Regions from separate parts of the Halotia branconii CENA392 genome, predicted to be linked through region 1. Evidence: riboswitches for the same ligand, from Rfam matches in the RefSeq annotation. Region 1 holds a riboswitch; each other region holds the start of a gene.
The links. Region 1 has a riboswitch for cobalamin ahead of QI031_RS11875 (DUF1636 domain-containing protein). Riboswitches for the same ligand answer to the same signal wherever they lie in the genome.
Positions count from the first base shown of each region.

Region 2: another riboswitch for cobalamin. It lies ahead of QI031_RS15915 (energy-coupling factor ABC transporter permease); the one in region 1 lies ahead of QI031_RS11875 (DUF1636 domain-containing protein).
Region 3: another riboswitch for cobalamin. It lies ahead of QI031_RS30670 (hypothetical protein); the one in region 1 lies ahead of QI031_RS11875 (DUF1636 domain-containing protein).

Region 1 is NZ_CP124543.1:2,718,549-2,721,665, reverse strand. It holds gene QI031_RS11885 (YcjF family protein) at 37-1,362, shown strand; gene QI031_RS11880 (DOPA 4,5-dioxygenase family protein) at 1,374-1,730, shown strand; cobalamin riboswitch at 1,746-1,916, shown strand; gene QI031_RS11875 (DUF1636 domain-containing protein) at 1,943-2,356, shown strand; gene QI031_RS11870 (cobalt-precorrin-6A reductase) at 2,501-3,117, shown strand, end outside.
Region 2 is NZ_CP124543.1:3,629,641-3,632,757, forward strand. It holds gene QI031_RS15900 (energy-coupling factor ABC transporter ATP-binding protein) at 1-197, opposite strand, end outside; gene cbiQ (cobalt ECF transporter T component CbiQ) at 172-984, opposite strand; gene QI031_RS15910 (energy-coupling factor ABC transporter substrate-binding protein) at 981-1,283, opposite strand; gene QI031_RS15915 (energy-coupling factor ABC transporter permease) at 1,270-2,049, opposite strand; cobalamin riboswitch at 2,076-2,216, opposite strand; gene QI031_RS15920 (DM13 domain-containing protein) at 2,734-3,117, shown strand, end outside.
Region 3 is NZ_CP124544.1:62,954-66,070, reverse strand. It holds gene QI031_RS30685 (MFS transporter) at 1-289, shown strand, start outside; gene QI031_RS30680 (chlorophyll a/b-binding protein) at 544-756, shown strand; gene QI031_RS30675 (hypothetical protein) at 819-1,058, shown strand; cobalamin riboswitch at 1,267-1,409, shown strand; gene QI031_RS30670 (hypothetical protein) at 1,849-2,103, shown strand; gene QI031_RS30665 (transposase) at 2,163-3,117, opposite strand, start outside.

The sequences.
Region 1 (3,117 bases):
GACAGATAGGGTGTAGTTACAATCTTTCTGTTGCCAATGACTGAACAACATGATGCTGACTTGCCATCAGCTGATTCTCAGCAGTTCGGTGAACCAACTGATGGTGCAACCAAATCAGTTAATGATTCCTGGAAAAACCGCATTGCTGGTGTTTGGAATCAAGCAAAGGTAAATTTGATCCAAGTGCTACCCGTTGAACAAGTAGCACAGACAGTTGTGCAATGGTTTAGCGTCAGCGAAACTGAGGTTGCAGAGATTTTAGCAACAGTCCGCGCCGAACTACCAACCACAGAGGCGCTGCTGATTGGCAAACCCCAAGCGGGAAAAAGTTCAATTGTACGGGGATTAACCGGAGTTTCTGCTGAAATTGTCGGTCAGGGATTTCGCCCCCACACACAACACACCCAGCGTTATGCTTATCCTTCAGATGATCTGCCGTTGTTCATTTTTACAGATACGGTGGGGTTAGGAGATGTTAAACAAAATACTCAAGCAATCATTCAAGAATTAGTTGGCGATTTACAAAAGTCGAGTCGCCGTGCCAGAGTCCTGATTCTGACGGTTAAAATTAATGATTTTGCCACTGATACGCTGCGGCAAATTACCCAGGAATTACGTCAAAAATATCCCGAAATCCCCTGTCTTTTGGTAGTGACTTGCTTGCATGAAATTTATCCTCCAGGTACAGCTGATCATCCTGCCTATCCGCCAGAATATGAGGAAGTAAATAGAGCTTTTACAGCAATTAAGCAAGCTTTTTCAAACCTATGCGATCGCTCTGTCCTAATTGACTTCACTTTAGAAGAAGATGGCTATAATCCGGTATTTTATGGTTTAGAGGCATTGAGAGATACTCTCGCTGAACTACTACCAGAAGCAGAAGCACGGGCAATTTATCAATTATTAGATGAAACAGCAGGTGAACAATTAGGCAACCTCTACCGAGATGCCGGACGGCGTTATATTTTACCATTTGCAATCATGGCAGCCACACTGGCCGCTGTACCATTACCTTTTACTACAATGCCCGTTCTAACTGCCTTACAAGTCTCAATGGTGGGACTGTTGGGAAAACTGTACGGGCAAATATTAACACCATCTCAGGCTGGGGGAGTTGTCAGTGCGATCGCAGGGGGATTTGTAGCACAAGCTGTAGCACGAGAATTAATTAAATTTATTCCTGGTTTTGGCAGTGTTATAGCAGCTTCTTGGGCAGCTGCTTACACCTGGGCTTTAGGTGAAGGGGCTTGTGTTTACTTTGGTGATTTAATGGGTGGTAAGAGACCCGATCCTCAAAAAATTCAGTTAGTGATGCAAGAAGCATTTCAAGAAGCCAAAGAACGGTTTAAAAAAATCACGTAAAGCTGAGAGTTATGGCAGAAAGTACTATTACAATCACTATTTTTCACGCTCATATTTACTACGATAATGCTAGCCGTGAACAGGCTGCGCGTGTACGATCAGAACTGAACGCTAAATTTGACGTACAGCTTGGGCGCTGGCATGACAACCCAATTGGTCCACATCCCAAAGGAATGTATCAAGTTATATTTTCATTGGATCAATTTGGTCAGATTGTCCCGTGGTTAATGCTTAATCGGGAAGGATTAGATATCTTAGTTCATCCTGAGACGGGTGATGATGTCGCAGATCATACAAAAAATTCTTTGTGGCTAGGAGAGAAGCTAGAGTTGAACATCGAGTTTCTGCGACGGATTAGAACAACGTGAACCACTAAATATTGGTGTTATGATGGACGTTTCGGTTCTGGTGGTATTGAGCTACCAGAGGTAAGGGGGAAAGTTCGGTGTAAATCCGGCACTGTCCCGCAACTGTGAACTAATTTGAGATTTTTAGCTAACTCAAAATCCTAAATTAAGTTGAGTCAGAACGCCCGCCGAAATATACTACTCAGTCCTATACATCTGCGAGGTACAGATAAATGACTGCTACTGCTGACATTTCCCTTAGTAATTCTTTAGGTGTCGCCTCTCACACTTTATTTGTGTGCAAAACCTGTGCCAGTACTTGGCAAGATGGAAAACGTCTGGGTGAAAGTGGAGGTCAAAAACTATTACAGCATCTTCAGCACCTAGCACAAAATTGGGACTTGCAAGATCAATTTCCGATCCAAGAAGTAGAATGCATGAGTGCTTGTAACCGTTCTTGCGTTGTTGCTTTTGCTGCTAAAGGTAAATTAACTTATCTTTTTGGTGATTTAACTGTTGATGACAGTGCAGCTGCTGTACTCGAATGTGCCGGTCAATACTACGCTAAATCTGATGGTTTGCTACCTTGGTCAGAGCGGCCTGAACCGCTGAAAAAGGGAATTTTAGCAAAGATTCCACCCTTGTAGAAAAAGGCAGGGGAGCAGGGAGCAGGGGGAAGTGTTTTGACTGACTTCTGCTAGCTCAGCACAAGTCAGTACAAGACGCTCAGTGACCAGTAGGCAGAAGGTAAAAAGCTATCTACGAGCAGATAACGCAGAGAAAACATGGTCATGCGCGTTTTGATTCTTGGTGGTATTAAAGATGCCGCAGAATTGACTGCCAAAGTTGTGAATATTCCCGGAATTGAGGCGATCGCTTCTCTTGCAGGACGCACCCATAACCCCTCAATCCCGGTCGGTAATGTCCGTATTGGGGGTTTTGGCGGTGTGACTGGATTAGTTAACTATCTGCGTCAGATGCAGATCGACTTATTAATCGACGCTACTCATCCCTTTGCTAGTCAAATTTCTGAGAATGCAATAGCAGCGGCTAGAGAAGTGAGAATACCTCATTTGATGTTAATCCGCCCGCCTTGGCAACAAGTTAATGGCGATCGCTGGATTGAAGTGGAAAATAGTGAAGTTGCTGCTGCTACTTTAGAAAACCAAGCACAGCGCGTATTTTTAACAGTCGGTAGACAAGAACTTAGTGCTTTTGCTGACTTAGAAAAAATTTGGTTTTTAATGCGGATGATTGACCCTCCCAGTGCTGATGCTGTAATTCCGCCAGGAATGATATTGTGCGATCGCGGTCCCTTTGCTTTGGATAATGAAAGAGAAATTCTGATTCACCACAACATTGATACTATAGTCAGCAAAAATAGTGGTGGTAATGCCACCTACGCCAA
Region 2 (3,117 bases), 910 kb from region 1:
CAACGGACAATGCCAGAATTAGGTTTGTATAGACCATTAGCTAATAATAATAGTGTCGTTTTACCACAACCATTTTGACCAATTAGCGCACATCTTTTACCTAACGGAATCTTTAATGTTAGATTATTCAAAGCCAATTGTTGTGCGCCTGAATAGGTGTAATATACCTGCTCAAATTCGAGTAAATATTCCTGCATTCCGCCAAAAATCCAATCCTATTAATACTACACAGCCGAAAATAGCTTCGATGATATATCGTAATTGAGGACGATAGCGACGAGGATGCCAAACTCGAAATTCACTGACAAAACCCCGTGCTTCCAGTCCCAGAGAAAACTGACTATATCGTTGTAAGGTTCGCTGTAATAGTTGCCCGATTAGTAATGCTAAACTTTTCATACCAATAGCAACAGTGCGGTAGCCACCACGAGAATTTTGTGCTGTCCACAATTCACTGGCTGTATTCAGCAGAATGAAAATAAACCGATACATTAGTAATAACAAATCAGTTAAAAGCACTGGAAATCGTAAGTAACGCAAAGTTTGTAATAGCTCTGTGAAAGGGACAGTTAACATGAGAAAATATAAGCAAGAAACAGAGGCTAATGCTCTAGTTAAAATTTCCAATGCTTGGATACTGCCACTATGACTAATATAAATATAGAAGTGTCCGAGAGTTAGTCCATACCAAGAATCTAATTTTACGCTTTGTAAATCAGGAATCGCAACTCCATTTACTATCAGGGCTGGTAAACTTGTCAAACAAAAAACTATCGTGAACATTAACAATCGAAAATAAACACCAGCCGGGATTCTGGCATAAATCACCGTCCAAGCACTCATCCAAAGCGCCATCAAAATTTGCACAAATGGATGGGTAACAAGGGAAATAGCAAGGGTAGTAAATGCAAAAATCAGTTTATGTTCTGGTGGTAATCTTCGCAGTCGATTAGTATAAGCTAAAGTGTCTAATTGCAGACTCATTCTTCATGTTTTTGTTGTTGGGAACGTCCTTTATACAACCCAATTGCATAACCAACTACTCCTGCACCCAAAGCTGCTTGCGAAGCAAATAATAAGCTTGCTATTTCCCCACTAGCTGGTTCAAAAAATGATTTAAACCAGGGTTTATATCCAGGTTGGATTTCAGCAATTGCTTCTTGTGCTTTGCTATCAGCACCGCCAAATTCCGCACCCCGCACAAATATTAACGGTGCAACTGCTAAAGCTAAGACAGCTACTACCAACAGCCAGTTACTCAACCCTTTTTTAGACTGATTCATTTCTTTGAGGTTCCCGTTTGATTAATTTCAGCAATTCTAACTCTTGAGGATTATAAGATTGCAGCCAGTTCCACACTAATACAGTTAGTAATCCTTCACTAATTGCTAAGGGAACTTGAGTTATGGCAAAAATTCCGGCAAACTTGATAAATGAAGCGAAAAACCCACCAACAGGTGCAGGAAAAGCTAAGGCGAGTTGGATAGAAGTGATAATATAGGTAAGTAAATCTGCGATCGCAGCTGCTAGAAATATCGCGATTTTTTCTTTACCACCCAACTTGATTGTTAAATTATATATCCAGTAAGCTGCAAATGGCCCAGCGATCGCCATCGAAAAAGCATTTGCCCCCAACGTCGTCAAGCCGCCATGCGCTAGTAATAAAGCTTGAAACAACAATACTAAGCTACCCAAAACCGACATAGTAAGGGGGCCAAACAGCACCGCACCTAACCCCGTTCCTGTAGGATGAGAACAACTGCCTGTAACAGAAGGGATTTTCAAGGCTGACAGTACGAAAGTGAAAGCACCAGCCAAGCCCAGGAGTAGTTTGAGTTGCGGGTTCGCTTGGGTAATGCGAGTCAGGCTACGCAATCCTAATATAAAAAATGGTAATGCCACAATCCACCAAAAAATTGCCCACTGCACTGGTAAAAAACCTTCCATAATGTGCATGGCATAAGCGGGTTTGGGTAAACCAACTACCAAGTAAAAACTGATAACTCCCATCAGGGTTAGACTGACTAACGCCTGTGTTTTTCTTTTCATAATCTGTACCTCGCAGATTTATGTAAATGAATTGATTATAGTCGGCGGGCATCCTGACTCACCTATATTTGGGTTCACAGTTGCGGGACAGCGCCGGATTTACACCGGACTTTCCCCCTTGCGTCCGATGGCTGTTCCCCACCAGAACCGATTGGAGTCACTATAACACCATTACTAATAAACTTGGTAAAGACTTGGGGATTCCTCTCATCGCTCAATAGACATCTTGGAAAACTATATAAGACTAGTGGTCTGTCAACCCAAAAATAACAGGTGGAGGCAGGCAGGGGAAGCAGGGGAAGCAGAGGAAGTAGGGGGAGAAAAGAACTGGGCTTTTTCACATTAATCCAGCAAAATTATCTTGACAGAGTACTAGTATTTAATTTGTGAAAATTGAGAGCCTCAGATCCCCGACTTCTTTGAGAAGTCGGGGATCTTGTTGTTCGTGAATGATTTAGGACTGTTATAGAGGTAATTATTACGTAAATGCCAAAATTGAAAATTGATTTACTAATTAAGCAAGCATAATTACTTACATTAATATAATGCTAACCTCTTGAATGTTTAAGAATTACCTGAAAATAACGCAACTAAATTTTTAGCAGATTCTCAGCTTAAACTAATTTTGTTAATAGTAGAAAGCTTTAAATTATTTTTAAAGATGCATTTGAGAATATTAAAGCCATGAAATTTAAGCATTTAGCCATTCTAGCGATCGCTACTGTTTTTACTATAAATCTGACAAAACAAGCAAGTTCTAATCCGCCAGCAACTCAAACGCCTGTAGCTAGTCTATTTGCAGCATCAATGTCAATGGCTGAGTCTGGAAAGTTCCAGTCTGGAGAACACCCTACCCAAGGAACAGTTAAAGTGATCGCTGAACAAGGAAAACGCTATTTAGAGTTTGATCAGAGTTTTCAAACAGATTCAGGCCCTGATTTATTTGTTATTTTATATCGCTCAGATGCACCGCCAATAACTGGGATTAAAGAAAAAGATTATGTCAGCATTGCTCGTTTAAAAAGTATCAAGGGTACTCAACGTTATGCCTTACCTGATAATCTGAAG
Region 3 (3,117 bases), on a different replicon from region 1:
TGCAATTGGTATCAGTAGTTTACCTGTGTTGTATGCTGTTAGTATCACAGTCAATGCAGCCCAAAGTATGGCATATACTGCATTACTAAGTGCCATGATGGATAAATGCGAACCTGCAACAGCCGCTACTGATTATACATTTCAGGTGTCAGTAGTATACATTGGCGGAATTGCTGCTTCAGTTTTGAGTGGTGCGATCGCCAGTGCTACGGGATATACGTTTATGTTTATCATTAGTGCAGCCTTGAGTTTATTGAGCGTATTACTAATAATCAACTTGCGGTCATAGAAGCAACACATTTACAAGGTATACAGCCCTCTCGCTACATCGGATTGGTTAAAAAACCTGACCAAAGTCCTACTAATCATGTTCTTTAAATTGTCAGAGGCGATTCTCCCACAACGGAGACGCTACGCGAAAGTTACGGTATCTTCGATTTCTTTTAGTACGGATAACCGTCATTTTTATTCGTGTCAAGCGCTTGCAAAAAATATTTACATATTGTTATATTTAGTTACATAAGCAAGTAAAGGAAAAAAGACATGACAAGCAAAGGCTTTACCATGAACGAACTCGGTCAACTCAACAACTTTGCAATTGAACCAAAGGTTTATGTAGATAAAACCCCAAGAGCAGGTTTTACCGAGTACGCCGAGAAACTCAATGGACGTTTGGCGATGATTGGTTTTGTCTCACTCATAGCTGTAGAAGTTGTCACAGGACACGGCTTGATTGGATGGCTGACAAACCTATAACTAAATCTGAATATTTAAGAATTTCACTCAATTAACCGATAAAAAATTACCAGAGGATTGCTATGAAAACTGATTTTGATTTCCCTAAAAAAGATTTAATTGGCCCCGTTGTTTTTAGACCCGATTTCAACAACTTTGAAACAATTAACGTTAACCAAGCCTGGTCATTATTTTTCAGTGCAGGTCAAGATGATAAAGTACTGGGAGAATCAACTGAATTAGGCAAGTTTTTCACTAACCTTTTAATTGCTGTGGGAGTAACAGGAACCATTTGGGGGACTTTCTTCAGTAATTTGGGATAAGCAATTGTGTAAGCGTGTTCAATTGAATAAATTCGCTCTTTAGTCTTGGTTGCTATAACCAAGACTTCTTTTAGTATTTGGGTATGTCTGGTGATTAGCTTTCATTCTTAATTATGCGATCGTCCTAGCTTTTGCTGATTTTGGTACGGTGGGGATTACTTTACGTTTTAAGTAGCTGCTGAATTTCAGCATCATTGCTGTGGTACTATTTTCTCAATAGCAACTCGGTTCTAGTGGGGGTCAGCCACTAGAGGTAAGGGGGAAAGTCCGGTGCGAATCCGGCATTGTCCCGCAGCTGTAATCAAGGTTTACCTTGTGAGTCAGAATGCCCGCCGAAGTTGACTTGTAAATTTTGTACATCTGCGAGGCACGGATGGTTTATTACATGGCGATCGCTAGGTTTGATATTTTGAAAGCACTGCACATAAAAACGCTACAAGTGGCGGCTTTCCACGAAATAAGTAATTAATGTCTCAACTTTGCTCAACGTTAAAGCTGAAAGAACTTGTACCGAGCGTAGCCGAGGTATCCGAAGCTTTAATATTAAATTTCAATTAGTACAGGACTTACGCAAAACTAACTTATTTTCGTCATTGCTTCCCTATGGTCGCAATGACGAAGCCTTTATTTGTGTAAGTCTTACAGTAATTACTTTGTGAGTATTCAGGTATTTCTTTTACTTTGATAAAGAGAAATATTTTCAACGAGGTATGGCACTAACTTTTCATCGCTATCTCTGGCGTGCATAACTTCTCTGTATTTTAGTTAAATTCTGACTCGGTTAATCATCATGCCGAAATTCTATCTTCACCGAACTGGGAAGATTCCTACTGCTATTCATCCCTTTGTCAAACAAACGGCCCTCCTCCAAGATAAACACAAGCCCAGTCTACCTCAAGGGAAAATTATTCAAGATGTTCAAAACATTGCAATGTCGATGTATCGGATGATTTATATTGCGATTGCATCCGTCGGGCGGTTACGACATCGCTCGTCTGATTCAGGACGAGCAGCCATGAGTAAACCATTAGCTCGACTCAAATAGGTGTATAGGAGCATTCAAAAAAATGTCAACTTTATTATATTCTCAATACCTCTGCCAAATTACGAGGGTTCAACGCCCGTAGAAACGGGATGAATGCGTCCTAAAGAAGTAAGCTTGGCAAAAATCTGGTTTAATAAAATAGGCTCAGGGATTTCTGGAAGCATTTTTAAAATTTCATGGATATATCGAAAGCCACGATAATGAGCCTTAAGGTCAATAATGCCGGAGCCGGGATTAATGAGGCGAAAATCAGCGAGAAGATGATGAGATAAATTAACCATAAAAAATGCGAAATTAGCAGCGTTAGTTACCGCAGTTTGCCTCAGATTCATAAAATCTTCCAACCCCCAAAACTGCTTTGCATCACGGAAGTTAAACTCGATTTGAAAGCGGAGTTTGTAATAATCAATTATTTTTTCAAATGATAATTCCAGGTCACTGGAGAATAGAACTACATGGCTACGAACATTAGTCTTAAGATTGGTTTTGACTAAAATCACTACATTTAGAGCTTGGGCAAATTCTTTGTGAAGGAGAGTGGCTTGATAAATATCACTTTGAATCTCATCCTCAATGCTACTTTTAGATAAATATTTGTCAGGTATATTACTATAGTCTAGTTTGTCACCGTATTTACGACGAGAGCGTTTATGATAGTCAGGATTTTCATAAGGGATATATAATGCTGAATCGTGGCGCAACTTGGAAATTATGTGCAAGTTCACTTGTCGTGCCATCTGTAAAGCGTTGTTGTTACCAAAATGACCATCTACTACCAAGTATGTTAGGGGAATAAAATTAGCTACTAACTTGAATAGTGAATTAATCATCTTTTTAATTAGCAATAGTTCAGATGTGAATATCACTTCGGTTTTATTTTTGTTTTTACTCCCTTTTGGTCGTCCACGTCCACGTTTTTCTTTGGTTTTTATTTTTTCGCTTGACAACTGAATATTTGTTTTAGTATTACTCTTGATTACTTGTTCTATTTGAATCGGAAATGACTGTCTTTGC